Regions from separate parts of the Actinomadura verrucosospora genome, predicted to be linked through region 3. Evidence: riboswitches for the same ligand, from Rfam matches in the RefSeq annotation. Region 3 holds a riboswitch; each other region holds the start of a gene.
The links. A riboswitch is a leader RNA that binds a small molecule or an ion and turns the genes downstream of it on or off. The one in region 3 is predicted to bind cyclic di-AMP.
Positions count from the first base shown of each region.

Region 1 (9,731 bases), on a different contig from region 3:
CGCCGGTGACCCGGTGGACGCCGCGCACATGCGCGAGGCCGCGGCCTACGTGCGGGAGGCGGGCGGCATCGAGGGCAGCCGCGTCTTCACCCGCGTCTGGCTGGCGCTGTTCGGCCAGTGGTCCTGGGACGACCTGCCGGTCATGCCGCCCGAGCTGATGTACCTGCCGAGCCGCGTCCCCCTGAACGTCTACGACTGGGCGTGCTGGGCACGGCAGACGATCGTCCCGCTGACGATCCTCGGGTCGCTGCGCCCGGTCCGGGCCCTGCCGTTCGACCTGCCCGAACTGCGCCGCGGCGTGATGCCGGCCCGGGAGGCCCGCGGCTGGGGGGCGGCGTTCAACGCCCTCGACCGCGTCCTGCACGTGTACGAGAGGCGGCCGGTGCGCCCGCTGCGCCGGGCGGCGCTGCGCCGGGCCGCCGACTGGATCGTCGCCAGGCAGGAGGCCGACGGCTGCTGGGGCGGGATCCAGCCGCCGTGGGTGTACTCGCTGATGGCGCTGCACGAGCTCGGCTACGGCCTCGACCATCCGGTCATCAGGCGCGGCCTCGACGGGCTCGAACGCTTCACGATCCGCGACGGGAAGGGACGCCGCCTTGAGGCGTGCCAGTCACCCGTCTGGGACACGGTCCTCGCCGTGAACGCGCTCGCCGACGCGGGGGTGGCCGCCGACCACCCGTCCCTGCTGCGGGCCGCCGAATGGATCGTCGGCGAGGAGGTCCGCGGGCCGGGGGACTGGGCGGTGAAGCGGCCGGACGTCCCGCCGGGCGGCTGGGCGTTCGAGTTCGACAACGACGTCTACCCCGACACCGACGACACCGCCGAGGCGATCCTGGCGCTGCGCCGGGCCGCCTTACCGGCGGCGGAGGAGCCGATCAGGCGGGCCGTCCGCTGGCTGGAGGGGATGGCCTCGCGCGACGGCGGCTTCGGCGCCTTCGACGCCGACAACACCCGCGAGCTGTGCACGAAGCTGCCCTTCTGCGACTTCGGCGCCGTCATCGACCCGCCGTCCGCCGACGTCACCGCCCACGTCGTTGAGGCGCTGTCCAAGGAGGGCCTCGCGGAGTCGGCCGTGGTCAGGCGCGCCGTCGTGTGGCTGCTCCGGGCGCAGGAGGCGGACGGCTCGTGGTTCGGGCGCTGGGGGGCGAACCACGTCTACGGCACGGGAAGCGTGGTGCCCGCGCTCGTCGCGGCCGGGGTGCGTCCCGGCAAGCCCGCGATCCGGCGCGCCGTGGTCTGGCTGGAGGACCACCAGAACCCCGACGGCGGCTGGGGCGAGGACCTGCGCTCCTACGACGACCCCGCGTGGATCGGGCGGGGCGAGTCCACCCCGTCGCAGACGGCCTGGGCACTGCTGGCGCTGCTCGCCGCGGGCGAGCGCACCCCTGCCGTGGAGGCCGGCGTGCGGTGGCTCGTCGACCACCAGCGCCCGGACGGCAACTGGGACGAGGAGCAGTTCACCGGCACCGGCTTCCCCGGCGACTTCTACATCAACTACCACCTGTACCGCCTGGTCTTCCCCCTGAGCGCCCTCGGCCGCTACCTGGAGGGCGCGGCATGAGGCGGGGGCGCGGACCGGGCGGGACCGCCGAGTTCACCCTGCACGAGGAGGTCCCGACACCATGAGCATGCCGCTCCGCCAGAGCCTTCGCATCGGAAGCTACATCCTCCGCAACAAGCTGCGCGGCCGGGAGAAGTTCCCGCTCATCGTCGAGCTGGAGCCCCTGTTCGCCTGCAACCTCGCCTGCGCCGGCTGCGGGAAGATCCAGCACCCGCACGACGTGCTGAGGAAGCGGATGCCGGTCGAGCAGGCCCTCGCCGCCATCGAGGAGTGCGGCGCGCCGATGGTCTCCATCGCGGGCGGCGAGCCGCTGATGCACCCGCAGATCGACGAGCTGGTGAACGAGCTCGTCCGCCGCAGGAAGTACGTCTTCCTGTGCACGAACGCGCTGCTCATCCCCAAGAAGATCGACAAGTTCGCGCCCTCGCCGTACTTCGCGTGGGCGGTGCACATCGACGGGCTGCGGGAACGCCACGACGCGTCCGTGTGCAAGGAGGGTGTCTTCGACGACGCCGTCGCGGCCGTCAGGGAGTGCAAGCGGCGGGGGTTCCGCGTCACCACCAACACGACGATCTTCAACACGGACACGCCGCAGACCGTCATCGACGTCATGAACTACCTCAACGACGACCTCCGGGTCGACGAGATGATGATCTCGCCGGGCTACGCCTACGACAAGGCGCCCGACCAGGACCACTTCCTCGGCGTCCAGGAGACGCGGGAGCTGTTCCGCAAGGCGTTCGGGGACGGCAACCGCAAGCGGTGGCGCTTCAACCACTCGCCCCTGTTCCTGGACTTCCTGGAAGGCAAGGTCGACTTCCCCTGCACGGCCTGGGCGATCCCGTCCTACTCCCTCTTCGGCTGGCAGCGTCCCTGCTACCTGATGTCGGACGGCTACGCGCAGACCTACCAGGAACTCCTGGACGAGACCGACTGGGAGTCCTACGGAAGGGGACGCGACTCCCGCTGCGCCAACTGCATGGCCCACTGCGGCTACGAACCCACGGCCGTCTTCTCGACCCTCGGCTCCCTGAAGGAGTCCTTGCGGGCCGTCCGCTCGGTCTGACCCCTCTCTCTCCAAGCCCGTTCCGCCCGGCACCGGCGTCCCGCCGATGCCGGGCGTCTTCAGGGACGCCTACGTGAGGGACGTCGGCCGGTACGCCTTGTACTCGTCGCCCGAGGAGAGCCCGTAGTCGAGCTCGCGGTGGTCGGTTCCGTACCGGCCGCGCTGCTCGTAGGCCCAGTACGACGAGTGCTCCTTGTCGGCCCACTTCTCGAAGATGACGACGTGCCGGGTGGTGTTGCTGCCGAGGGCGTCCATGACGAGGTCGCCCTTCTTCAGCTCGGACATCGCGATTCGCTCGGTGTACCGCGACGAGGTGAGGCCGACGGTGTTCGTCCCGGGCTTGGGCAGCCCCAGCGCCATGGACACGTATCCCGAGCAGTCGGTGCGGTAGCCGTTGTGCGTGCTGGTCTGGCTGTAGGGGACCCGCCGGCCGGTGTGCGGATGCCAGGTCCTGGCCCGCGCGATGACCTTGGACCGCGCGTCCGACTTCGGCGCGGCGGCCTGCTTCCGCGGCTCGGCCTTCGCCGACGACTCGGTCTTCGCCGAGGGCTCGGCCTTCGCCGGGGCCTTGAACTCCTTCTGGACCTGGGCCTGCGCTCTGACCTGCTCCTGCGGCGTCGCCTGCCGCGGCGCGGTCCGCTGCTGCGGCACGGTCTGGACGGCGGCGACGGTTTCGGTGGACGCGTGCTGCAGGGTCGTCGGCATGGCCGCCGTCGCGCCGAAGACGGCGAGGCCCGTCAGCGTGACGGTGACCCAGGGGCCGGGCCGCAGAACGCGCGGCCGGTCGAGGTGCTTGCCTTTCAAGGGGGGCTCCTTGCTTCCATGTGCCGCCTACCGGGTTAGCTGACGGGTTCGGACGTGGAAGTCGCCCTACGGCCTGACAGGCCGATTCACCCCAGTTCGGGTTGGGTCCCCGGCTCCGCGCCACGGCGGACTCGGCGGGTGCCGCTGAGAGACAGCGGCGCTGACGATGTGGGGCCCGATCGATGAGGGATCTCGGGCCTTGTCGCGCGGGGACGGCACCCCGCCCCACCGCGCTCGGAAACCCCGCGGTGGGACAAAACGCCTGGAAGGCGTCTTGAAGGGGCAAAGCTACTGAAATCACCAAGAGACGGCAAGGTCGCGGGCGATGATTCCGCAGCTCAGTGCCGTGCCGACCCGGCACCCCGGCCGTCGCCTGCCGCCGTTGTGGGCGTGCCGGGGAGGCGATCCGGGCCCGATGCGCCTCTAGACGGAGGAGAAACCTCCAGTTAGTATCCGGAGGAGAACCCTTCACTTAGAGGAGGTGGGTTCCATGACCGCCATCCCGGCGCGCACCGCGTCCGGTCCGTCCGCGGCCGTCCCGAACCGGCGCTGGGCGGCGCTGGTCGTCATCGCCGTCGCGCAGCTGATGATCGCGCTCGACGCCACCATCGTGAACATCGCGCTGCCGACGGCCCAGCACGCGCTCGGCTTCGGCGACGCCGACCGGCAGTGGGTGATCACCGCGTACACCCTGTCCTTCGCCGGGCTGCTCCTGCTCGGCGGCCGGATCGCCGACCTGGTCGGGCGGCGCCGCAGCTTCCTGGCCGGGCTGGCCGGGTTCGCCGTCGCCTCGATGATCGCCGGGGCCGCGCCCGGCTTCGGGGTCCTCGTGGTCGGGCGCGCCCTGCAGGGGGCGTTCGCCGCGCTGCTCGCGCCCACCGCCCTGTCGCTGCTGGCGGTGACGTTCACCGAGCCCAGGGAGCGCGCGAAGGCGTTCGGCGTCTACGGCGCCGTGGCGAGCAGCGGCGCGGCGGTCGGGCTGCTGCTCGGCGGCGCGCTGACCCAGTACGCCGACTGGCGCTGGTGCCTCTACGTCAACGTCGCCATCGCCGCGGCCGCGTCGGTGGCGGGACGGATCGTCCTTCCCGCGCCGCCGGCGTTCCCCGGGGCGCGCGTCGACTGGATCTCCGCCGTCCTCGTCACCGGCGGCCTGGCGGCCGTCGTGTACGGCGCGGGCGAGGCCGCCCCGCACGGCTGGGACGCCTGGCGGACCACCGCGCCGCTCGCGGTCGGCGGCCTGGCGCTCGCCCTGTTCGCCGTGCGCCAGGCCAGGCACGCCGCGCCGCTGCTGCCGCTGCGGATCCTCGCCGACCGGGGCCGGGCCGGCGCCTACCTCGCGGTGGCCACCGCGGTCGTCGGCGCCTTCGGGGTCTTCCTCACGCTCACCTACTACCTCCAGGTGGTCGCGCACTTCTCCCCGATGCGCACCGGGCTGGCGTTCCTGCCGATGGCCGTCGCGAACTCCGCGAGCGGCTACCTCGTCGGCGCCCGGCTCACCCGGCGGGTGCCCGCCCGGCTGCTGATCTCCGCCGGCCTGCTCATCGCCGCGGCCGGGCTGGCCGCCCTGACCCGGCTCGACGCGGGCAGCGGCTACGCCACCGCCGTCGTCCCGGTCGAGGTCCTGCTCGGGATCGGCATGGGCGCCGTGTTCCCGCCGGCGTTCTCACTGGCGACCGCGGGCGTCTCCCCGCGCGAGGCCGGGGTCGCCGCCGCGGTCGTCAACGCCGCGTCGCAGATGGGCGGTTCGATCGGAACCGCCGTCGTCAACACCGTCGCGATCGGCGCGACCGCGGGCTACCTGCGCGAGCACGGTCCGGCCGCCTCGCGGGCGGGGGCCCTCGTGCACGGCTACACCACCGGGGCGACCGTCTCGGCGCTGGCCCTGACCGCCGTGGCCGTCGTGGTGATGCTCCTCATCCGGACCCCGCCCTCCTCGGACGCGACCACCGACCACACCTCCCGGTGACCGCGATGGCCGACCACCGTGCCGGAACGGCCGGGTCGGCGTCGGGGAGGCCGGTGCACGTGGTGAGCCGTCCACGCGCCGCCCGGACGCGGCGCTTGGAGGTGGACGGGCCGCCCCACCCCCGCACCGCCGTCAGCGGACCAGGCCGTCTGCGGCGGCGGCCGCGGGCGTGCCATCGGGTCCGAGGGTGCGAGGGTGTGGCGGCGGAGACGGGCGGCGGGTCAGACGCCGAGTTCGGCGGCGGCGAGGGCGGTGCCCTCCACGCGGGCGGCGATCTTCGCGAAGGCCGTGTCGCGGGACGTGGAGGTGTCGTCGGCGAACGGTGAGAACCCGCAGTCGTCGCAGGTGCCGAGGCGGTCGACGGGGAGGTGGCGGGCCGCGGCGAGGACGCGGTCGCGGATCTCCTCGGGCGTCTCGACGCGGGGGTCGATGGGGTCGACGACGCCGACGAAGACGCGGGCGTCGGCGGGCAGGTGCTCGGCGACGATGGCCAGGATCCGGTCGGGGTCGGGCTCGCTGGCCAGCTGGAGGTAGAAGTTGCCGGCCCTGAGCTGGAACAGCTTGGGCAGCAGCCCCGCGTAGTCGACGTCGAGGCTGTGGGTGGAGTCGAGGTCGCCGCCCGGGCACACATGCACGCCGATCCGGGCGCGCTCGTCGGCGGAGAACCGCTCCAGGACCCGGTTGTTGAGCGCGATGAAGGCGTCCAGCACGCCGCCGCTGGGGTCGAGCTTGAGCGACAGCCGCCCCTCGGTGAAGTCGAGCTGCACCACGTGGGCGCCCGCGTCCAGGCAGGAGCGGATGTCGGCCTCGGCCTCGCTGACCAGGTCGTCGAGGAACATCTCGCGCGGGTAGCCGTCGATGCCGTCGGCCGGGTACAGCAGGCTCAGCGCCGAGGGGGCGATCACGGCCTGCTTGACCGGCGCGGTCGCGTGGCGCTGGGCGGCGCGCAGGTAGTCGACGGCGTGGCCGGTGTAGCGGAACGGGCCCGCCGTCAGCCGCGGGAGCTGCCGCTGGTGCCCGTCGGCGAACGGGATCACCGCGCCGTCGGGGGCCAGGTCGGCCAGGCCCGTGATCGGGTAGGTGGCGAAACTCGGCTTGGACTGCTCACCGTCGGTCACCACCGGTGAGCCGAGCTCCTCCAGCCGGCGGAGGGTCTCGCGCACGGCGCGGTCCTGGGCGGCGGCCAGCTCGGACGGCGAGGCGGTGAGCAGTTCCTGGGGACGCGGGATGCTGCCGATGGGCTCTGTGGGGAGGGGCATACCCCGAGGCTACGCTACTGAAAGTAGCGAGAGAAGCGCTCATCGTGACCAGAGGTGGCCGTGTGAATCTTCGGCGACCTCGGGGCGTCCCCGCGGCGAATCCCCGCGGACCCGCGCGCCGATAGCATGCGCGGATGGCTGATGGGGGAGTGCCGATCGCGGCGGACATGGATCCCCGGCGGATCCACGCCGCGCTGAGCCTGCTGGCGGACCGGCGCTGGCGGACGCTCGGCGAGCTGGTCCGGGAGACGGGCGCGCCGCGGCGCTCGGTGGAGTCGCTGCTGGCCGGGCTCTCGCTGGAGCACGCCGGCGGCGACCGGTTCCGCCTCACCCCGGAGCAGGGCGCCGAGATCGCCGAGTCCCTGCGCACCGGGTACCGTCCGCTCGACCCGGCCGACCCCGTCGGGCACCTGCTCCCCGAGTACGCCGCCGTGGTGGAGCGCGTGGCCGGGCTGATCGAGCGGGCGCCGCGGGCGAGGCACGTCCTCGACCATGTCTCGGCCACGCCGGAGACGGTCGTGCGGCGGGCGCTGCTGCTGGGGGCGCGGTTCTGGCTGCCGGGCACGCGCCTGCTGTGCGTCGGGGACCACGATCTGACCTCGCTGGCCGTCGGGCTCGTCCATCCGGGCGTGCAGACCACCGTCGTGGACGTCGACGAGCGGATCCTGGCCTACATCGGCGCATGCGCCGCCGACCTGGGGCTTGACGTGCGCACCCGCTGGGCCGACCTGAGGCTGGGGCTGCCCGCGTCGGCCGTCGAGTACGCGGATCTGGCGGTGACCGATCCTCCGTACACGCCGGAAGGCGTCGGGCTGTTCGTGGCCCGGGCGGTGCAGGGGCTGCGGGACCAGGGGCAGGGGCGCGTCCTGCTGGCCTACGGGGCGAGCGACCGCACTCCGATGCTCGCGCTGAAGGTCCAGCAGGCGCTGCAGGAGCTGAACCTGGTGAGCGAGGCCGTCTACCCGGACTTCAACAGCTATTTCGGCGCGGAGGCGATCGGTTCGCGCGCCGACCTGTACGTCCTGCGGCCGACCGGCAAGAGCCTGCCGGCCGCCGGGGCCCGCGCCGACCGGTTCGCCACCGCCATCTACACCCAGGGGCCCCAGGCCGTCGAAGCCAGGACGGCGGTGCTGGCGTCGCCCGACGACGTCGCCGACCTGCGGCCGGACGTCCTGGTCGGTGACTGGCCCAAGCAGGTGCTTCCGCAGGTGCCGCGGGTGCGGCTGACGACGTGGCTGGCCAAGCCGTACGCCGCGCGGGTGCGGCGCGCGGCCGTCGCGCTGCCCCCGGGGCTGGAGGGTGCGCTGGTCCGCGTGCTGCTGGCCACGCGCGCCGAGCAGGTCCGGGTGTTCCTCGCAGAACCCCCCGGCGACCTGGCGGACGAGGCCGCGTCGCTGGCTCCCGTGTACGAGCTGACCCGGCGCGGCTCGACCGTGGAGGCGGTGCGCACCCCGTCCGGCACGGACGACCGGGCGCGGCGGATCGTGCGCGCCGTCATGGACCGGGCGCACGGGAAGGTCGCCAACGTCTGGCGCGACGCCCTGATCGACGCGCACGCGGGCCTCACCAAGCGGCAGGCCCGCACGGTCGTGGCCGACGCCGCCCCGTGGGCGCTGGACGTCACCCCGCTCGAACTGCCGCTCCACCGCCTGCGCGAATTGCCCACCGCCGTCAGCGCCTCCCTGGACCTCGTCCCCCCGTCACCGGCCGGCTAGAACCGCCCCGGTCACGCCTCCTTCGACAGCGCTTCGACGGTGCGGGCCGCGGCGGTGCGGAGGTCCGCCTCGGAGTGCCCGAGATGGGTGACGGCGCGCAGGACGGTGGGGTGGTGCGCGTTGGACCACAGCACCCCGTTGGAGCGCAGCCGGGTCCGGGCGTCCTCGCGGTCGAGCCCGAGCGAGGCCAGATCGAGGAAGACGAAGTTGGTGTCGACGCCGGCGGGGTCGACCGGCAGACCGCCCTCGGCGAGCAGGGTGGCGAGGGTGCGGGCGTTGGCGTGGTCGTCGGCCAGCCGCGCGACGTTGTGCCGGAGCGCGTAGCGGGCGGCGCCCGCCAGCACGCCGGCCTGGCGGAGCGACCCTCCGAGCATCTGGCGGATGCGCCGGGCCTGGGCCAGCACCTCGGAGCGTCCGACGAGGGCCGCGCCCGCGGGGCAGCCGAGGCCCTTGGAGAAGCAGACGGCGACGGTCCGCGCCCGCGAGGTGATCCGGGCGGGCGGGACGTCCAGCGCGACGGCGGCGTTGAACAGGCGCGCCCCGTCGATGTGGACGGCGAGGCCCAGCTCGTCGCAGGTGTCGTGGAGGTCGTCCAGGGCGGCGAGCGGCCATGTCCGCCCGCCGGAGACGTTGTGGGTGTCCTCCACGACGGCGAGCGCGGTCCGGGGGCGGTGCTCGGAGTCGCGGACCTGGGCGATCTCGCGGACCTGCGCTCCGGTGAACACCCCGGCCTCGCCCGGCAGGCCGGTGACGACCGCCCCGGCGAGGAAGGCGGGGCCGCCCGCCTCGTAGCGGAACATGTGGCTGTGCCGCTCCCCGACGATCTCCTGGCCGCGCTGCACCTGGCACAGCATCGCGATCTGGTTGGCCATCGTCGCCGAGGGGACGAACACCGCCGCCTCCTGGCCGAGCAGCCCGGTCAGCTCGTCCTCCAGCGCGAGGACGGTGGGGTCCTCGCGCTCCTGCTCGTCGCCGAGCGGGGCGGCGGTCATCGCGCGCAGCATGCCCTCGGTGGGCAGCGTCATCACGTCCGAGCGAAGATCGATCATGGTGGGCCCCTATCCGGCGAGGTATCCGCCGTCGACGACGATCTGGGTGCCGGAGACGAACGAGGCCCCCGGCGAGCAGAGGAACGCGACCACGTCCGCGATCTCCTCGGGGCGTCCGCGGCGGCCGAGCGGCGGCAGGCCCGCGACGCCCGAGCGCGCCCGGTCCTTCTCGACGAGCTCGACGAGCCGGTCGCTGCCCGGGGTGCTGATGTCGCCCGGGTCGACCTGGACGACCCGGACGCCGGACGGCCCGAGCTCCATGGCGAGCGCGCGGGTCAGCCCGGTCATCGCCGACTTGCTGACGGTGTAGG
Region 1 is NZ_BAABEV010000035.1:72,414-82,144, reverse strand. It holds gene shc (squalene--hopene cyclase) at 1-1,561, shown strand, start outside; gene hpnH (adenosyl-hopene transferase HpnH) at 1,623-2,627, shown strand; gene ABD944_RS30370 (NlpC/P60 family protein) at 2,697-3,431, opposite strand; cyclic di-AMP (ydaO/yuaA leader) riboswitch at 3,441-3,578, opposite strand; gene ABD944_RS30365 (MFS transporter) at 3,922-5,397, shown strand; gene ABD944_RS30360 (cobalamin-independent methionine synthase II family protein) at 5,619-6,656, opposite strand; gene ABD944_RS30355 (bis-aminopropyl spermidine synthase family protein) at 6,791-8,371, shown strand; gene ABD944_RS30350 (threonine aldolase family protein) at 8,383-9,420, opposite strand; gene ABD944_RS30345 (SDR family NAD(P)-dependent oxidoreductase) at 9,430-9,731, opposite strand, start outside.
Region 1: another riboswitch for cyclic di-AMP. It lies ahead of ABD944_RS30370 (NlpC/P60 family protein); the one in region 3 lies ahead of ABD944_RS07810 (CHAP domain-containing protein).

Region 2 (9,731 bases), on a different contig from region 3:
GACTACGTCGGGGTGCTGGAGTCCGGGACGCGTTTGGAACGTTCCTCGATCCAGTACTCGACGGCTCAGCGGGGCCTGTCCCGCTCGTCGCGGATGAGTGTGCGATGCGTGCGGGTGCCTACCGGTATCTGTGTGACATGGCGGTACCACCTGGCCGAGGACCGTATCGCGCGGCGGCTGGAGCGGGTCGAGCGGCTCGCGCTGATCGGGTTCGGGGAGTGGGACCTCGCCACCGGGGAGGCGGACTGGACGCCGCAGATGCTGGCCAACTACGGCCTGTCTTCCGACGAGGTGCCGCCGATGCCGCACGACCTGCCGAAGGTCGTGGCCGACGACGACCTGCCGCTGGTCGAGGAGGCCGTCCAGACCATGTTCTCGCGGCGTGAACCGGTCGAGGCGGAGCACCGCGTGATCAGCCATGACGGGACGCCCCGCCATCTGTGGGTGTTCGCCGAGCCCGTGCTCGGCGAGTCCGGCCTGCCCGTCTCGATCAACATCGTGTCGCAGGACATCACCCGGCGGCGCGGGGTGGAGCGCGCGCTGGCCGAGACCCGGCGGCAGATGCTGCGCCAGCAGGCGCGGACGGCCCAGGAGCGGCGCGTGGCGGTGACCCTGCGGCGGGCCATCCTGCCGGACGAGGACGAGGTCGAGCAGCTGCCGGGCCTGTGCACCTCGATCCGCAGCATGGCGGCGGAGAGCACGGCCCGCATCGGGGGCGACTGGTTCGCGACCAAGGCCCTCCAGGACGGGCGGGCGATGTTCGCGATCGGGGACGCTGCCGGGCACGGGCTGCCGGCGGCGGCGGCGATGGCGCGCACCCGGAACGGCCTGCTGGGTCTCGCCTGCACGGGGGAGCGCCCGGGGCGGCTGGTCGGCTGGCTGAACGAGCTGATCGGCGGCATGGACCCGCCGGCGACGGGCACCGCCATCGTCGCCCACTACGACCCGTCCCGGCACGTCCTGGAGTGGACGTGCGCGGGCCATCCGCCGCCGATCCTGGTCCGGGACGGGCGGGCGACCCCGCTGGAGGTGGTCCGCGACCCGATGCTCGGCGCCATGCCCGGCTGGGAGTACACGACGATCACCACTGGACTCACGTCGGGCGACATGCTCTTCCTCTACACCGACGGCCTGGTGGAGCGCCGGGACGCGGACCTGGACGAGCGGATCGTCCGCCTGACCCACATCCTGCGGGACTCCTCCACGCGTCCCGACCGGGTGCTGGACGAGGTGCTGGCGCGGATGGAGCACGACCGGGCGGCGGACGACACCACGCTGTTCGCCCTTTACGTAGAGTGACCGTCCGGGCCTCGCGGTGACGGACGGCACGCCTGGCCAGCGAAGATCACCTAGTGTGACGTGCGCCTCACCCGGCGGGGCGGCCGGGTGGCGGGCCGCCTCGGCGGAGACCGTCCGACGCCCCCTATTCGATCTTCTTTACCTTTTCCCGAAGGCTCGGTAAGGGCGGCGGGCAAGGGGTTGGGCGCCTCTCGAGAAAGATCGGGAAGAGGCGGCGCCGCCCCGGTGTTGGGAGTCTCTTGAGAGGGCTTTGAGCAGGCAAGACTTTACTTTATGCCTGGTTTGCTTTTCTTGAGAAGGTTGGTACCTTCGATCCCGAATCACGCAGCGCGTCCCATGCGTTGCCACCGGCCGCACCATGCGCGGCCGAGGATCGCGGAGCGGTATCCGCACGCGATGCGCGCCAATCGACGCGCGCCCCCTCATCAAGATCTGCCAGAGAGAACATCCGTATACCTGCACCGCTCCCGCGGTGCGAGGCCGAGTCCGTCCGGTCGGTGACCGGAGCGGAGCCGGGGACCCACGTTTCTGGGGTGAATCGGCGCGCCCGAGAGTCGCGCCGTAGGGCTGCTTCCATGCCCGAATCCGTCAGCTAACCCGGTAGGCGCCATGGAAGACAAGGAGATTCCCTGCATGTCCGGTCTTTTCGATCGACTTTCGCTCAACCGCCTCACCCCCGAGGACAAGGCCGTCGGCGTCGCCGTGGGCGCGGTCCTGGCGGGCGCGGTCGGGCTCTCGGTGGTCAACCCCCTCGCCGGCGGCCGCGCGGCCGCCGAGACCTCCGCCCAGGCGGCGGTGGTCTCCGAGCAGGGGACCGCCGCTCACCAGCCCTCCCGGGCCAAGACGGTGAAGGCCGAGAACGCCGTCGCCGAGGCGCGGCGCGAGGGCTTCAAGGTCCCCCCGCACGCGGTCAAGCCCGCCGAAGTGATCAAGCTCGCGGAGTCGCAGGTCGGCGTCCACGAGGGCAAGGGCGGTCAGACCAAGTACCACAAGTGGTACATCTCGACTCCGCACGCGAAGGCCACCGCCAAGCGCGACGGCGGCTTCTCGGTCAAGGAGTACAACGGCGCCCAGTGGTGCAACATGTTCGTCTCCTGGCTCGGCGCCCAGACCGGCGTCAAGAACATGGGCTGGGACGCCTACACCGTCCAGCACGCCAGCTGGTTCAAGCAGACCGACCGCTGGGGCCACAAGGCCAGGCCGGGCGCCGTGGTGTTCTTCGACTGGCAGGACGGCTCCAGGGCCGGCATCGGTGACATCGACCACGTCGGCATCGTCGTCAAGGACAACGGCGACGGCAGCATCACCACCGTCGAGGGCAACACCGACAACGCGGTGCAGAAGAAGGTCCGCGAGAAGTCGCAGGTCGTCGGCTACGGCTACCCCGACTACGCCCGCTGATCCGACGCGTCCCGAGAAGGTGCGCGCCTCGCGAAGGCGCCCGGCCTCCAGGCCGGGCGCCTTCTGGCGTTCCGGGTGTTGTGCCCAAACCCTCCGGTGACGGTGGGTAATGCTAAGCGTTGACAGCCTTTGATCCCTCTTGGACCTCAGTGCGGAGTTCCTGGAAAGGAATCCAGCACGCCGGAGTCTGCGGAGGGGGATGCCCATGGCGGTGCGCCCGGATGTCAGCGTGGTGGTGATCGCCTACAACGACGCCCGCAGGCTTCCGCGGGCGGTGGCCTCGACGCTGGCGCAGTCGCTGGGCGGCGTCGAGACGGTGATCGTCGACGACGCGAGCACCGACGGGACGGGCGAGGCCGCCGACCGGCTCGCCGCGGCCCATCCGGGGCGGGTCCGGACCGTCCACCTGCCGGCCAACTCCGGCGGCTGCGGCCGTCCCCGCAACACCGGGATCGAGGAGTCCACCGGCCGGTACGTGATGTTCCTCGACAGCGACGACCTGCTGGACCGGCACGCCTGCCTCAACCTCCTCGCCGCCGCCGAGGACACCGGCGCCGACGTGGTCTCGGGGCTCTGCGACCGGATCTTCCTCGACCTGCCCGAGGGCGCCAAAGGGCGGATCCGCCCCTGGTACCCGTGGCTCTACCGGCACAGCGCGGTCTACGGGTCGCTGAGCGAGAGACCCGATCTCCTCTACGACACCCTCTCGACCAACAAGGCCTACCGGCGCGGCTTCCTGGAGGAGCACGGCCTGCGGTTCGTCGAGCGGCTGCACTACGAGGACCTGCTGTTCACCGCCGAGGCCTACCTGGAGGCGGGGCGGACCGCCCTGATCCCGCACCGCGTCTACAACTGGCTGGTCAAGGAGCGGACGCGGGCGCCGTCGATCTCCAACCGGCGCGCCGACCTGGCCAACTTCACCGACCGGCTGGAGATCCACCGCCGCATCGACATGCTCTTCGCGTTGCGCGGCGCCTACGACCTGCAGCGGGCCAAGGACGTCAAGTTCGTCAACCACGACCTGGTGCTGTACCTGCGCGACCTGCGCGACCGCGACCCGGCCCACCAGGCGCGCTTCCTCGACCTGGCCGCCGCCTACCTGGATGAGCTGGACCCGCGGGTCTTCGAGCAGGCCAACCCGCTGCCCGCGATCGCCGCGCACCTGATCCGCGAGGGCGATCACGCGGGCGCGCTCGCCGCCGCCGAGTACGACCCCGTGAAGCGCCCCGAGTTGCGCGCCCGCCTGGTGGAGCGGGACGGGCGGGTCTACTGGGGCGCCGGTCGCCCGCGCGGCACGCTCGGCCGCCGCGTCCGAGACGTCACGTCCTTCGGGTTCCACGTGCGGCCCCTCCGGGAGCTGCGCCCGGCGAACACCGTGACGCGGCTGGAGACGCGCGGCGGCCGCGTGCTCATGGCCGGCCACGTGCTGAACCCGCTGGAGCGGATCCCGCGGGATGCCGAGCTGGCCGGGACGCTGGAGTTCCGCGACCGGCGCGGCCGCTCGCGGAAGGGGCGGGTCCGCGCGTCCGTCCGGCACGAGGGCGACCGGCTCACCTGGCGCGCCGAGTTCGACCCCGCCCGCAGGATCCGCCCCCTCGGGTTCATCGACCCCGTCTGGGACGTGCGGCTGCGCATCCGGGTGGACGGCGAGGAGGTGGTCACCCGGCTCGGCGAGGGGCGCGGGTCGCCGTCGCTCGGCGGGGTCTCGCTGCCCGTCCGGCCGCGGCTGACGCGGTTCGCGGGGGACCGGCTCCGCTCCTACGTCACCGAGGGCGGGCACCTGGCGTTCGCCCTGGAGGCGGGGAGCCCGTGGGCGCGGCTCACCCGCGCCGCCGCGCGCCGCGCCGCCCTGTCCCGCCCGGGACGGCTGACCCGGCACCGGCTCCGGGAGCTGGGCCGGGCGGTGCGCCGGACCCTGACCGGCCGGAACACCAAGATCATCGTGTTCAACCGGGTGCTGAGCCGGCTGCCCGTCCGGGCCGGCCTGGCGGTCTTCGAGAGCCAGCTCGGCCGCCACTACTCCGACAACCCCAAGTACATCTACCGGGAACTGCGCAGGTCCGGCCGCCCGGTGACGGCCGTGTGGTCGTACGCCTCGTCCCCCAAGGGGTTCCCCGACGACGCCCGGCTCGTCAAGCGCGGGTCCTGGGCGTACTACCTGGCGCTCGCGCGGGCCCAGTTCTGGATCGACAACCAGGGCTTCCCGGACCGGCTGCGCAAGCGTCCCGAGACCACCTACATCCAGACCTGGCACGGGTCGGCGTTCAAGCTGATGGGGCTGGACCAGCCGCGGATGAAGTCGGGGCCCGCGGGCGACCAGGAGCGGCTGCGGCGGATGGTGGAGCGCTTCGACTGCTTCCTGGTGCGCTCCGGGCACGACACCGAGACGCTCTGCAGCGGCCTCGGCGTGCGCTCCGAGCTGCTCCCGGTGGGGTATCCCCGCAACGACCCCCTGGTCAACGGGGTGGACGGCGACCCGGAGCTGGCCGCCGAGGTCGCGGCCCTGCGCGAGTCGCTCGGCCTGGACGACGGGCGCCGGGCAGTCCTGTACGCGCCCACGTACGTCACCGGGCCGAAGGGGCGTCCCGTCCGGCTCCTCGACCCGCCTGTGGATCCGGGGGTCTTCGCGCGAGAGCTGGGGGAGGAGTGCGTCCTGCTCGTCCGGCCCCACTACCTGTGCCGGGCGAACGTCCCGCCGGGCGCCCGCGCCGTCATGCGGGACGTCGGCGCGGTTCCCGACGTGACGCCGCTCCTGCTGCTGGCGGACGCCCTCGTCACCGACCACTCCTCGATCATGTTCGACTTCGCGCTGCTCGACCGGCCGATCGTGCTGCACCTCCCGGAGGGCAGGGACCTCGCCACCGGCTACTTCGACCTGGAGCGGCACGCTCCGGGGCCGATCACCCGCACCGAGGACGAACTCGTCGCCGCGCTCGCCGGCCTGGACGCGGCCGGGGCCGAGCACGCCGGGCGGCGCCGCGCGTTCGCCGCGCGCTTCGGCGAGCACGAACGCGGCACCGCCGCGAAGACGGTGGTGGACCGCTACTTCCCCGCCGCGCCGAGCAGGAGGGAAACGCCATGACCGCGCCGCGTGACGTCTTCATCGTGTGCAACAACGCCGACGAGATGGGCGGCCTCCAGCGGTGGGCGCACCACATGGCGCGGCTGCTGGCCGGGCGCGGCGACCGCGTCACCCTCGTCGGGATCACGCGGGGGCCGGAGCCGTACCACCACGGCCGCGACGGCTCCTACGCCGTCGAGGTGCTGCACGGGGAGTGGGGCCCGCCCGCCATGGCCTGGCGCCCGCGCAAGGCGCTGCAGCGGCTCGACCCGGCGGCTCGGGCCCGGGACCTGTGGCGGACGGCCGCCCAGCGGCGCGGCGCGGCGCGCCTGTCGGAGCTGTTCGCCGCCGCGCGGCCGGGGGCGGTCGTCATCGTGGCGCAGGTGTGGGCGATGGAGTGGGTGCGGCTCGCCGACACCTCCGGGCTGCGCGTCGTGGGCATGAGCCACGAGTCCTACCAGGCGACCCGGAGGTCGTCGCGGTACCGGCGGGTCAAGGATCTCTACGCCCGCGCGGACCGGATGCTGGTGCTCACCGCCGAGGACGCCGATGCCTGGGCCAGGGACGGCATGACCAACGTGGACCACATCCCGAACGCGCTGCACGTCACGCCCGGCGTGCATCCCACGCTCGACCTGCCGGTCGTCGCCTGCGTCGGCCGCCTGGCCTACGAGAAGGGCGTGGACCTGCTGCTGGAGGTGTGGGAGCGCGTCGCCGGACGGCATCCGGGCTGGCGGCTGCACGTCTACGGCGGCGGTCCGGACGAGGAGGACCTGCGGGCGCGGGCGGACGCCGCCGGGCTGTCCGGCTCCGTCGAGTTCCGGGGCGTGGTCTGCGAGGTCGAGGAGGCGCTCGTCGAGGCGTCGGTGTTCGCGCTGCCCTCGCGGGCCGAGGGCTTCCCGATGTCGGTGCTGGAGGCCATGGCGTACGGGCTGCCCACGGTGGCGTTCGACTGCGCGCCGGGCGTCCGGGCGCTGGTCGAGGACGGCCGGGACGGGCTGCTGGCCCCGCCGGGCGACGTCACCGCGTTCGCCGCCGCGCTCGGCCGGCTCATCGAGGAACCCGAGCTGCGCCGCGCGCTCGGGGCCCGCGCCCGCGTGTCGGTGTCGCGGTTCGGGCCGGACGCCGTCCTCGCCCGGTGGGACCGCCTGTTCGACCTGCTCCACCGCGGGCGTGCGGCCGCCGCGCCGGTTCTCGCGCCGCCCCGGGCCGCGGCCTCCGCCGCGCCCCTCGCCGAGCGGCCGGTCGCCGCTCTGGAGGCGGAACCCGCCCTGGGGGATTCTTTCTAACAACTGTTTGGTAGAGTCCCTGGCGTGAAGCAGAACGAGTCCCCCGCGGACCGGGCCTTCCGCGCCGAGGTCCGCGACTGGCTCCAGGGCAACCTGTCGGGCGAGTTCGCGCACGCCCGCGGGCTCGGCGGCCCCGGCCGCGAGCACGAGGCCTTCGAGGAGCGGCTGGCCTGGGAGCGTCACATGGCCGCCGCCGGCTGGACCTGCGTCGGCTGGCCCCGCGAGTACGGCGGCCGCGGCGCCACCGTCGAGCAGCAGGTGATCTTCCACGAGGAGTACGCGCTCGCCGACGGGCCCGCCCGGGTCAACCACATCGGCGAGAACCTGCTCGGTCCCACGATCATCGCCTTCGGCACCGACGAGCAGCGCGCCCGCTTCCTGCCGCCGATCGTGGCGGCGCGGGAGCTGTGGTGCCAGGGCTACTCCGAGCCGAACGCGGGCTCCGACCTCGCCAACGTGCAGACCCGCGCCGAGCTCGCCGGGGACCACTGGCTGGTCGACGGGCAGAAGGTGTGGACGTCGCTGGCCCTCGAAGCCGACTGGTGCTTCGTCGTGTGCCGCACCGAGCCGGGGTCGTCGCGCCACAGGGGCCTGTCGTACCTGCTCGTCCCCATGCGCCAGGACGGCGTGGACATCCGGCCGATCGTCCAGCTCACCGGCACCTCCGAGTTCAACGAGGTGTTCTTCGACGGCGCCCGCACCGACGCGGGCAACATCGTCGGGGAGCCCGGCGAGGGCTGGAAGATCGCGATGGCGACGCTCGGGTTCGAGCGCGGCGTCGCGACGCTCGGCCAGCAGGTCGGGTTCCGGCGCGAGTTCGAGGGCGTCGCCGACCTCGCCCGCCGCACCGGCGCCATCGACGACCCCCTGCTGCGCGACCGGCTGACCCGGTCCTACATGGGCCTGGAGATCATGCGGCTGAACGCGGTGCGCACCATGGCGGGCGTCGCGTCGGGCGCGCCCGGCCCCGAGTCGTCGATCTCCAAGCTCGTCTGGGGCACCTGGCACCGCGAGCTCGGCGAGCTGGCCATGGACGTCCTCGGCGCCGCCGGCCTCGTCGCCGACGGGGCGCCGGGCACCGGTCCGGACGGCGGGACCGCGCAGCCCTACGACCTGAACGACTGGCAGCGGCTGTTCCTGTTCTCCCGCTCCGACACGATCTACGCCGGGTCGAACGAGATCCAGCGCAACATCATCGCCGAGCGCGTGCTCGGCCTGCCCCGTGAACCGGCCGCCGACAGGAAGGCACGCGGATGACCCCGCCCCCCTACGTCCCCGGGCACGGCCTGCTCGCCGGCCGCGCCGTCGTGATCACCGCGGCGGCGGGGGCCGGCATCGGCGGCGCCACCGCCCGCCGCTGCCTGGAGGAGGGCGCCCGCGTCCTGGTCTCCGACGCGCACGAGCGGCGGCTCGCCGCGACCGCGGCGGAGCTGGAGAAGGAGTTCGGCTCCGACCGGGTCGACGCGCTGCCCTGCGACGTCACCTCCGAGGAGCAGGTCCAGGCCCTCTACGGCCGGGCCGTGGAGCGGTTCGGCCGCATCGACGTCGCGGTGAACAACGCCGGGCTCGGCGGGACGGCGGACCTCGTCGACATGACCGACGAGCAGTGGGGCCGCGTCCTCGACATCACCCTCACCGGCACGATGCGCTGCACCCGCGCCGCCCTGCGCCTCATGCGCGACCAGGGCTCCGGCGTCGTCGTCAACAACGCCTCGGTGATCGGCTGGCGGGCGCAGAAGGGGCAGGCGCACTACGCCGCAGCCAAGGCGGGGGTCATGGCGCTCACCCGCTGCTCCGCGCTGGAGGCGGCCGACTTCGGCGTCCGGGTCAACGCCGTCTCCCCGTCCCTGGCCATGCACCCGCACCTGGTCAAGGTGACGTCGGAGGAGCTGCTGGAGGAGCTGACGCGCCGGGAGGCGTTCGGCCGCTACGCCGAGCCGTGGGAGGTGGCCAACGTTATCGTCTTCCTGGCCAGCGACTACTCGTCGTACATGACGGGCGAGGTCGTCTCCGTCTCCTCCCAGCACGCTTAGGACACCGGTACATGAGGAACTGCGCATGAGTCCACGACGGCGCGACGCCGAGGGCACCGCCGCCGCCCGCGCGGGGCGGCGGGCCGAGCTGCTCGCCACGGCCGCCGAGGTGTTCGCCTCCCAGGGCTACTCCGCCACCACCGTCCGGAAGGTGGCCGACGCCGCCGGGATCCTCGGCGGCAGCCTCTACTACCACTTCGACTCCAAGGAGTCGATGGCCGACGAGATCCTGTCGACCTTCCTGGACGACATGTGGGCCGCCTACGACCGCGTCCTGGAGGCCGGGCTCAGCGCGCGCGACACCCTGGAGGCCATCGTCGTCGAGTCGTTCCGCTCGATCGACAGGCACCGTCCCGCGGTCGTCCTCTACCAGAACGAGTCCAAGCACCTCGCGACCAGCGAGCGGTTCCACTACCTCCTGGACTCCCAGCGGCGGTTCGAGGAGATGTGGCTGTCCCTGCTGGACCGCGGCGTCAAGGAGGGCGCGTTCCGCGCCGACCTCGACCGGACCCTCATCTACCGCTTCATCCGCGACACCGTCTGGGTCGCGGCCAACTGGTACCAGCACGGCGGGCGGCTGTCCGCCGACGACATCGCCAAGCAGTACCTCGCCATGTTCCTCGAAGGGATCCAGGCGAGCTAGGCCCG
Region 2 is NZ_BAABEV010000002.1:359,924-369,654, forward strand. It holds gene ABD944_RS04020 (PP2C family protein-serine/threonine phosphatase) at 1-1,299, shown strand, start outside; cyclic di-AMP (ydaO/yuaA leader) riboswitch at 1,768-1,920, shown strand; gene ABD944_RS04025 (CHAP domain-containing protein) at 1,933-2,700, shown strand; gene ABD944_RS04030 (bifunctional glycosyltransferase/CDP-glycerol:glycerophosphate glycerophosphotransferase) at 2,906-5,782, shown strand; gene ABD944_RS04035 (glycosyltransferase) at 5,779-7,050, shown strand; gene ABD944_RS04040 (acyl-CoA dehydrogenase family protein) at 7,075-8,307, shown strand; gene ABD944_RS04045 (SDR family oxidoreductase) at 8,304-9,083, shown strand; gene ABD944_RS04050 (TetR-type transcription factor C-terminal domain-containing protein) at 9,109-9,726, shown strand.
Region 2: another riboswitch for cyclic di-AMP. It lies ahead of ABD944_RS04025 (CHAP domain-containing protein); the one in region 3 lies ahead of ABD944_RS07810 (CHAP domain-containing protein).

Region 3 (9,731 bases):
GCCGTTCTCCCTGTGGGCTTGGCGCGCGCTCGGCCGCGCAGGCGTTCGCCGCGACCCGGCGCGGACACTCCGCGACGCCGCGATCCTGCTCCCCGCGACCCTGATGGCCGTCCACACCGGAGCCGACCTGCTGACCTCGACCCGCGAGAAGAAGCGCTCTGGCTGAGCGGCCCGACACCCCGCTCAGGTCCGCCGGGGAGGTCTTCCGAGCCAGGAGGGGGTCGTGATCGATTTAGAACGGGGCTTTTCAGGCGCCGTGCGGGGTGGCCCAGGTGGCGGTGATGTCGCGGGCGACATCGCGGAGGAGGTCGATGAGCATGTCCGCGAGTGGGGTGAGGCTGGCGTCGGTTCTGGTCACGGCGTAGAGGTGGCGGTAGGGCTTGGGGTGGGTCAGTTCGCGATGGGTGGTGCCGGGGACGTGGGCCAGGGCCAGGCGTGACACCAGGGCCACGGCGATGCCTGTGCCGACCAGGGCTTGGGCGACGTCGTAGGACTCGGTCTCGAACCGCACGGTGGGGGTGAAGCCGGCCTTGCGGGCGGCGTTGTGGAACTGTTCGCGGGCGGCATGGCCGGCCAGGATGGAGACCCATGATTCGTCGCGCAGTTGTTCCAGGTGGAGTTCGGTGTCCGCGGGCTGCCCGGTGGCCAGTGGGTGGTCGTCGGGGAGGACCACGACCATCGGGTCCACCAGGAGCGAGTGCGCCCGTAGGTGCGGGGGCGGCGCGAGCGGCGTGTCCCAGGACGCGACGATGGCCACGTCCAGGTTCCCCGCGCTGATCTCGTCCGCTCCGCGCCCGGACACCACGTCGATGACGGAGACGTCGGCGGCCGGGTGGCGGTGGCGCAGGGCCGTCAGGGCTGGTGGCAGCAGGTGCAGGGCGGCCGCCTGGAACGTCCCGATCCGCAGGCGGAGCGAGAGGTGGCCGAGCAGTGCGGCCAGTTCCGCCTCGGCCTGGTCCGATGCCTGCTCCACGGTCCGGCCGTGGGAGGCGAGCAGCGCACCGGCCGCGGTGAGCGTCGCTCCGCGAGGGCCACGAATGACCAGGGGGACCTGCCAGTCGCGCTCGGCCTTGGCCACCTGCTGGGTGACCGCCGCGGGCGTGAGCCGGAGTGCGTGGGCCGCCGCCGTCAGGGAGCCGTGCCGCTCGATCAGGGCGAGAAGCCGCAGTTGCCCCGGGTCCACCAGCATTCACCAATGCTAACGCTGCACCCTTCTCTTTTAACTTCCCTTAGGGGCGCGGAGCGAGGAAGCCTGATGGCACACCCGTCGGCCGCAATCCCCGGAAGGGGTTCGTTCCCATGCCCACGCATGTGCCTGCCTTCGTCATCACCACCTTGTTGCTGGCGATGCTGCCCGGCGCGAGTCAAGCGCTGATGATCCGGCAGGTACTGGAAGGTGGCAGGCCTGCGCTCCACGGCACGCTCGCGGGCAATGCCAGCGGCTTCCTGCTGTGGTCGACGGCCGCCGCGGCCGGGCTGTCCGCCGTCCTGCTGGCCAGCCCCACCGCGTACGCGGTGCTCCGGATCGCCGGCGGCATCGTGCTGATGATCCTCGGGGTGAAGACGCTCCGGGCCGCGCTCACGGTCGGGTCCCCCCGTCCGCCCGAGCAGGACGGGCGCCGCACCGGCTTCACGGGTGGATACCTCACCGGCCTGATCACCAACCTCGGCAACCCCAAGGCGGGAGTGTTCGCCATCTCGGTGCTGCCCCAGTTCGTGACCGAGGAAGGCCCGGTGTTCCTGTCGACCGTCGCCTTGGGAGCCCTGTGGGCGCTCGTCAGCGCCTCCTGGTACATGCTGCTCACCTGGGCCGTCAGCCGAGGGCGCGCACTGGTGTCGCAGCCGACCGTCCTGCGGGGGCTCAGCATGACCACCGGTGCCGTCCTGCTGGCGCTGGGCGCTGCGGTGGCAGTAGGTGTCTGAGGGCTGGCCCGGTCAGGTCCGCGGGCCCTGCTCGCCCGCCGCAAACCGTGAGCACCTGCGCGGGCGGCATGTGCAGGGGCGCCCAGAAGCGGTGAGGCGTGCTACTGAGTGGAGGTGTCGGCCGGTGGGGCGAGGCCGGTCATTGCGAGGTCGACGATGGCGTTGACGTGCTCGGCGTCGGCCGTGCGCGGGGTGAGCAGGCGGCGGTAGTAGGCGGCGCCGTAGAGCAGTTCGGTGACGAGGACCGGGTCGGCGTCGGCGCGGACCTGGCCCTTGCGCTGCGCTACGCGGATGCGGTCGGCCGCGGCGCCCGCCAGGTGACCGATGAAGTTGTCCCACAAGGCCTGGTGGAGGTCCGGGTCGTGCTGGGCCTCGCCGATCAGTGCGCGGTAGTGCGGGAAGACGTGCGGGTCGCCGAGGATGCGCGAGGCCGCCGCCATCTGCGTCTTGATGTCCGCGACGAAGTCACCGGTGTCGGGGAAGGTCGCGTCCATCTTCCAGGTGGACAGCAGGCCGTCCAGCAGCACGGCCGCCTTGGACGGCCACCAGCGGTAGATCGTGTTCTTGCCGACGCCGGCGCGGGCGGCGATGCCCTCGATGCTGACCTTGCGGTACCCGACCTCCTGGCACAGGTCCATGGCGGCCTTGATGACGGCGTTGGCGGCCTCTTCACTTCGGCGCTCAGGACGTCTGGGTGACATGGGGACAGCATAGCCCTCAGGCGGCACGGAACGTTCCGTATTGACGCGGCGAGCGACGGCGGGCATGCTGAGGCGGCACGGAACGATCCGTGCCGCCATCGAAGGACGAACCCATGAAAGTTGAGTTCACCCACGACATCGCCTGCGTCTGGTCGGCGCTCGGCTACGCCCGCTTCCAGCGGGCCGCCGAGGAGCACCGTGCGGGTGGCGGCGAACTGGAGGTCGTCTTCAGGCCGTACCAGACCGCGGGTTCCGCGGCGGAACCGCCGCCGAGCCGCGGCCATTTCCCTCTCGCGCCCACCGCGCGGGTCGAGCAGATCGCACGGGCGGCGGCGGTCGACGGCCTGGTGGTGAACCTCGACCGGATCGTGCCCGCCCGCACCGCCGACGCCCACCGGCTCATCGCGCTGGCGGCCGCGCACGGCACCGCCGAGGACATGACCGCCCGTCTTTACCGCGCCTACTTCAGTGACGGTCTGGACATCGGCGACGTCAACGTGCTGCGGGGCTTGGCGTCCGCGACCGGCGTCAGGTGGGACGGCGAGCGGCCCCACGCGGAACCGGCTCGGTCCGCTCGCGTGTCCGGCCCGCGAGTGCCGGTCTTCCGGTTTCCCGACGGGACGGTCCTGGTCGGAGCCGTGTCACTCGCCGCGCTGAAGGGTGAGTTGATGAGGGCCGACTCACCGCGCTGGCGCTCCAGCAGGACCACGCATCCGCGCCCGGCTCCGGTGCGACTATGACGCGTCCTGGTCGGTCGTGAACTTGGGCACCTTGATGACCAGCCCGCGGGTGGGGGCGCGCTCGGGGGTGATCGTCTCCCGTTGGGGCGAGGTGGCGACCAGAAATCTTGGGTCGACTTGACTGGACCGCAGCCCTTGCGTTGAGGGCGCTTTGGGGAGTCTTTACAGGTCAGCGGCGTCTTTGGGGTGTGCTTGACGAAATATGGGGCCGCTTGAACCTGTTGTGGGTGTGTGACCGACGGGAAAGCCCGTCCGGAGCGCCCGACCAGATCGTGACGGGCGCATCGAGTCCCTGATCATCAGGACGGCCGATCAAGGCACGTCCGCCGCCGAGTCCGCAGAGCGCCGATCACTGGCCGAGCGGAGCCGGGGACCCACCGAAACACCGGGGTGAATCCGCACTCCCGCCTTGCGCGGGGTCGCGGTAGGGCCACTTCCATGCCCGAACCCGACAGCTAACCCGGTAGGCGGACTGGAAGACCTCAGGAGAACCTTCGCATGACCGCTCGTACTTTCGACCTGACCAAGCGCATGGGCACCCGCTTCGCCGCCGGAGCCGTCCTCTCCCTGGCGAGCGCTTTCGGCTTCGCCTCCCTGGCCCCGTCCGCCCATGCGGACACCAAGCCCGCGAACACCGCGCACGTCGCCGCCGCGCCCCAGGCCGGCGCCAACGGCGCGAAGACCGCCACCGCCGGCGCCTCCGCGCAGGACGTCATCAAGCTCGCCCGCACGCAGATCGGCACCCACGAGGACGCCTCGGGCAACAGCAAGTTCAACGACTGGTACGTCGGCTCGCCGCTGGGCGAGCAGAACGCCCACCGCATCGGTTCCAAGAGCGCCTCGGTCTACAAGGGCCAGTCCTGGTGCGACATGTTCGTGTCCTGGCTGGGCCAGCACACCGGCACCAAGGGCATGGGCGCCGACGCCTACACCGTCAGCCACGCCAAGTGGTTCAAGAAGACCGGCCGCTTCGGCCAGACCCCGAAGCCCGGCGCCGTGGTCTTCTTCGCCTGGAACGGCGGCGGCATCAAGGGCGTCGAGCACGTCGGCATCGTCGTCAAGGACAACCACGACGGCACCATCAACACCATCGAGGGCAACACCGGTGACGCGGTGAAGAAGAAGGTCCGCGACACGTCCACCGTCGCCGGCTACGGCTACCCCCAGTACCGGTGAGCCAGGGCCGCTGAGCGGCCCGTTGCCCCGCACCGTCCAGTGGTGCCTCCCCCTTCTCCATCCCTCCGCGATCACACCCACGTCGCGAGCACGCCCACGTGCCGTGCGCCGGATCCGTCATGCCCGAACGGCGAGCCCCCGACTAGCCGAAGCCGTGACCCGGCGCCCCGGACCACCGAGCAAAGGATGAACATGCAGAAGCGAGCCATCGACACCGCCCTGATCGGTACCGCTCTCGCGGGCCTGCTGGCCGCGGGCGTGGCGGCCGGGACCTCCCACGGGGCCCAGGCCGACGAGCCGATGTCGCACAAGGTCATCGGACAGCAGGTGGCCGGGCAGCAGGTCACCGGCCACAAGATGACCGGACAGCTGGTCACCGGACAACAGCTGAGCGGGCACAAGGTGACCGGACAGCCGGTCACCGGAAAGCAGGTGACCGGAAAGGTGACCGGCCAGCAGGTGGGGCAGCCCGCCGCGAAGGCCACCCACCACGGCACCGCCAAGGTCGCACCGAAGCGCCACGCCGTCCTGTCGGGCAGCACCAAGGCGTCCTACTTCTGGGACGACGGCTCGGGCGTGAACGGCGACACGGGCGCCCCGGCGGGCGGCAAGCCGATGCAGAAGGGCCTGTTCGCCAGCCCGAGCTGGCCCATGCACACCAAGGTGAAGGTCACCTACAAGGGGCGCAGCGTCACCGGCTTCGTCGGGGACCGCGGGCCGGGCGAGCCGTCGCACCGCGGCGTCATGCTCGACCTCGACACCTACACCTTCCGCCACCTGGTGGACGGCAAGAAGCCGCGGAGCAAGTACGACACGGGCACCTCGGCGGGCCACCTGAAGGGCGTCAAGTACGAGATCCTGTCCTGGGGCCACGGCGCCGGCAAGAAGGGCGCCCCGAAGCCCCTCGGCTGATCAGGCCCGACCGGGTGACCCCTCCTGGCCTCACCACGGACCCCGCTCCCGTCTTCGGACGAGGGCGGGGTCTGTCACGTCCGGGGTAGGACTGGGGTGGGGCGCCAGCCGGGCGCTCCTGGGCGAGGGAGTGCCAGTGGGATTAGACGTCAGAGCGATCCAGGTAGTGACCTGCGACATCTTCGGGACGACCGTCGACTGGCGGACAGGGGTCGCCGGCCAGGTGGCGGCGATCGCTGCGGAGTGCGGTGTCGCGTTGGAGAGCGAGGCCTTCGCCGACCAATGGCGCGAGCGGTACCTCCCGTCCATGCAGCGGGTCAGCAGCGGAGAGCGGGAGTGGGTGTACCTCGACACGCTGCACCGGGAGTCGCTGGACGAGCTGCTGGAGCTGCACGGCGTTGCTGACGCCTTCGACGAGACCGCACGGCGGCGGCTCGTCCGGGCCTGGCATCGCCTGCCCGCGTGGGACGACTCGGTGGACGGCCTGGCACGCCTGAGGGAGAGCCGCGTGGTGGCGGCGCTGTCCAACGGCGGGTTCGCCCTGCTGACGCACCTGGTCAAGGGGGCGGGGCTGCCGTTCGACTGCATCCTGTCGGCGGAGCTCGCCCGCACGTACAAGCCCGAGCCGGAGGCGTACCTGACAGCAGTGCGGCTGCTGGACGTGGAACCGGCGGAGGTGCTGATGGTCGCCGCGCACAAGTGGGACATCGACGGCGCCAGGGGAGCCGGGCTCGCCACCGCGTTCCTGGAGCGTCCGCTGGAGAAGGGGCCCTCTCTCACGGCCGACCGGGCGGACGACGTGGAATGCGACCTCGTCGTGCGCGGGTTCGGTGAGCTCGCCGATCTCCTGGAGGCCGGTCCGCGGACCTAGCGGACGGGGCGGCCGTTCGCCCTGTCCGGGGCTTCCACCTTTCCGGCGATGTGTTCCAGGGCGGTGAGGTCTTCCGGTCCAAGGCGGTCGATGAAGTGGTGGCGCACTGACTCCAGGTGGGCGGGGGCGGCGTCCGTCAAGGTGTCCAGGCCGTGTTCGGTGAGGACCAGGATGCAGCCCCTTCCGTCGGCCGGGTCGGGTGCGCGGCGGATGAGGCCGCGGGCCTCCATGCGGGTGGCGTGCCGGGAGAGCCGGCTGCGCGACCAGCCCATCTTCGCGGCCTGCTCGTGCAGGGTGCCGGCGTGGCCCGGCCGTTCCGACAGCGTGCTGAGCACCTCGTAGTCGGGCTCGGAGAGGCCGACCCGGGAGAGGTCGCGGGCGGTGCCGGTCTGGACGGCGATCACCATGCGGCGGAAGGCCCGCCACGCCCGTTCCTCGTCCGGGGTCAGCCAGCGCACGGGCTCGTCCGGCGGATTCTTTGACATGTAAACAACCTATCGCCTAAGTTCATTTACATGTCAACGAAACAGGTGCGCGTCCTCGTGCTGGTGTGCAGCACCCGCCCCGGCGCCCTCGGCCCCGCGGTGGGGGCATGGCTGACCGAGACGATCACGCCCCGCGCCGCCGAGCTCGGCGCCGAGCTGGTGCCGCTGGCCCTCGCCGACCTCGACCTCCCGTTCCTCGACGAGGAGGAACATCCGTCGGCGGGCGTGTACCGCAACGAGCACACGCGCAGGTGGAGCGCGATCGCGGACGGCGTGGACGGCCTCATCGTCGTGACGCCGGAGTACAACTACGGGATGCCGGCGTCCCTGAAGAACGCGCTGGACTACCTCTCCCGCGAGTGGGTGTGGAAACCGGTCGGTTTCGTCAGCTACGGCAACACCTCGGCGGGCACGAGGGCCGTGCAGCACGCCAAGCAGGTGGTGACCACGCTGCGCCTGGTACCGCTGGGGTCCACGGTCGCGCTCCGCATCGCCGACGCCGTGCACGACGGGGAGGTGCGGCCCGCCGCCGCTGCCGGCAAGGCCGCGAACGACGTCCTGGAGGAGCTGGTCCGGGTCGCGCACGCGCTCCGGCCGATGCGAGAGCGAGCACGGCCCGCATCGGCGGCCGGCCCCGAACCGGGCTCCTACCTGCGGCGGCTGACGCCGGACGATGCCCCCGAGGTGACCGTCCTGCAGCGGTGCTGCTGGGTGGACGAGGCCCTCGCCAACGACCCCGTGACCGTCCCGGCGCTGCACGAGTCCGTGGAGCAGGTCCGTGACTGGCTCGCGTCCTGGGACGCGATCGGGCTGTGGCGGGACGGCCGGCTCCTCGGCATGGTGCGGACCCGCCGCGAGGACGCCGAGTGGCACGTGGGACGGCTCGGCGTCGTCCCCGACCTGCGGGGGCGCGGCCTGGGGCGCTGGCTGCTCCATGAGGCGGAGGCCGCCGCCGACCAGGCCTGCCGCAGCATCGTGCTGTCCACGGGAGCGGGCAGCCGGAACAACATCGCGCTCTACCGGAGCGAGGGATACCGGCCGGCCCCCGTCCCCGGCGACGACGGAACCATCCGCCTGACCAAGATGCGCCTCAGCACTGGTTGATCGGCCCGTGCGCAGGGGGAGTGCGGCGCGACGGGATGCGGCGGCGTTCACTCATCGGGTGGCCGCCCGTCCTGCGGTCGAGCGGGAAGTGGGAGAGCCAGGCCGGACTTGATGGTGTCGAAGACGACCAGGGTCTCGTAGCGCTGGACGTTGTCGTCCGCCTTCAACAGGCGGTCTCCGAGCCGACCGCAGTCGCGCATGCTCCGCGCGGCCAGGACGATTACGTAGTCCCACGGCCCCGCGACGCGGTAGCACTGCTGGACCTGAGGCTCCGAGCGCATCCGTTCGGCGAAGGCCCGGTGGTGCTCGAACGATTCCCGGACGAGGGTCACCAGGACCGTGGCCAGGACGGTGGGACCGAAGCGGTGCGGATCGAGGACGGCGACCTGCCGGGCGATGAGACCGTGCCGGCGGTAGCGGGCGATCCGCCGCTGGACGGCGCTCGGGGACAGTCCGACCTGTTCCCCGAGGTCGTGCAGGGTGCGCCCGGCGTCGTGCTGAAGGAGGTCCAGCAGCAGGGCGTCGATCTCGTCCAGGCGGGGCGGCGGCGATTCGGGCACGCAAGATTATTGCGCCTTGGTGCAAGAATTCTCAATCGCGTCGATCGGAAGCTCGGTTAGCGTCGGCCGGGTCGGAAAGCCTCGGCGGAAGGTGGCGCGCATGGACCTGGACGTGGCGCGGATCGAGCAGGCCCTACGGGTGATCGATCCGGTGTTCCTCAACACCCCGCAGTACCTCGACGAACAGCTGTGCCGGGCGCTGGGCGGCCGCGCGGTGACGGTGAAACTGGAGACGGCCAACCCGGTGCGCAGCTTCAAGGGCCGGGGCGCCGACCTGATGCTCAGCACTCTCGCCCCCGGCACGCCGGTGGTGTGCGCCAGCTCGGGCAACTTCGGGCAGGCCGTCGCCTACGCCGGGCGAGCACGCGGGATGCCGGTCGAGGTGTTCGTGCCCGAGACCGTCAATCCCGGCAAGCGCGAGCGGATGGAGACGTTCGGCGCCCGCGTCGTCGCGGCGGGACCGGACGGCTCGTCGGCGCGGGAGGCCGCGGCCGCCCACGCCGGGCGCCATCCTGACCGCGTCCATCTGCAGGACGGCGTCCAGGCGGCGATCGCCGAAGGCGCCGGGACGATCGGCGCCGAGCTGACCCGCGGCGCGCCGGCCGGGGCGTGCTTCGACGCCGTCGTGCTCCCGGTCGGGGACGGCGCGCTGATCAACGGCGTGGCGCGCTGGATGAAGGAGCACGCTCCCGGAACCCGGATCGTGGGGGTCAACGCCGAAGGCGCTCCCTCGATGGCGGAAAGCCTGCGTGCCGGCCGCGCGGTCCGCGCCGGACGTGCTCGCACCTTCGCCGACGGCATCGCGGTGCGTCGCCCGACGGAGGCTTCGGTGCGGCGGGCCCGCGTCCTGGTGGACGACATGGTCCTGGTGACGGACGAGGCCATCGCCGACGCCATGGAGTTGGCGGCGCGCACGCTCGGCATCGTCCTGGAGCCGGCGGGCGCGGCGGGCCTGGCGGCGATCGCCGGGGGCGCGGTCCCCGGCGACCGCCTGGCGACGGTGCTGACCGGCGCCAACCCCCGTCCCGAGCAGGTCCGGGAGCTGGCGGCCCGGCTCACGTGCGCTGTGCAGGCGCCCGCTGGACGCGCGAGCTTCTGAACGACCCCACACACCATGGAGGAAAGCGCAGTGAAGCGCATCGGCATCATCGGGGTAGGGGAGATCGGCCAAGCCATCGTGGACGGCCTGTACTGCCGGGACGACGACGCGCCCGAGGTGTTCCTCTCCCCTCGCGGAGCCCGGACGGCGGCGTACCTGT
Region 3 is NZ_BAABEV010000005.1:92,756-102,486, reverse strand. It holds gene ABD944_RS07835 (HXXEE domain-containing protein) at 1-166, shown strand, start outside; gene ABD944_RS07830 (LysR family transcriptional regulator) at 248-1,189, opposite strand; gene ABD944_RS07825 (LysE family translocator) at 1,300-1,923, shown strand; gene ABD944_RS07820 (TetR/AcrR family transcriptional regulator) at 2,025-2,624, opposite strand; gene ABD944_RS07815 (DsbA family oxidoreductase) at 2,738-3,364, shown strand; cyclic di-AMP (ydaO/yuaA leader) riboswitch at 3,698-3,848, shown strand; gene ABD944_RS07810 (CHAP domain-containing protein) at 3,863-4,540, shown strand; gene ABD944_RS07805 (RlpA-like double-psi beta-barrel domain-containing protein) at 4,733-5,452, shown strand; gene ABD944_RS07800 (haloacid dehalogenase type II) at 5,619-6,323, shown strand; gene ABD944_RS07795 (MarR family winged helix-turn-helix transcriptional regulator) at 6,320-6,808, opposite strand; gene ABD944_RS07790 (GNAT family N-acetyltransferase) at 6,839-7,912, shown strand; gene ABD944_RS07785 (Lrp/AsnC family transcriptional regulator) at 7,960-8,472, opposite strand; gene ABD944_RS07780 (threonine ammonia-lyase) at 8,573-9,571, shown strand; gene ABD944_RS07775 (NAD(P)-binding domain-containing protein) at 9,602-9,731, shown strand, end outside.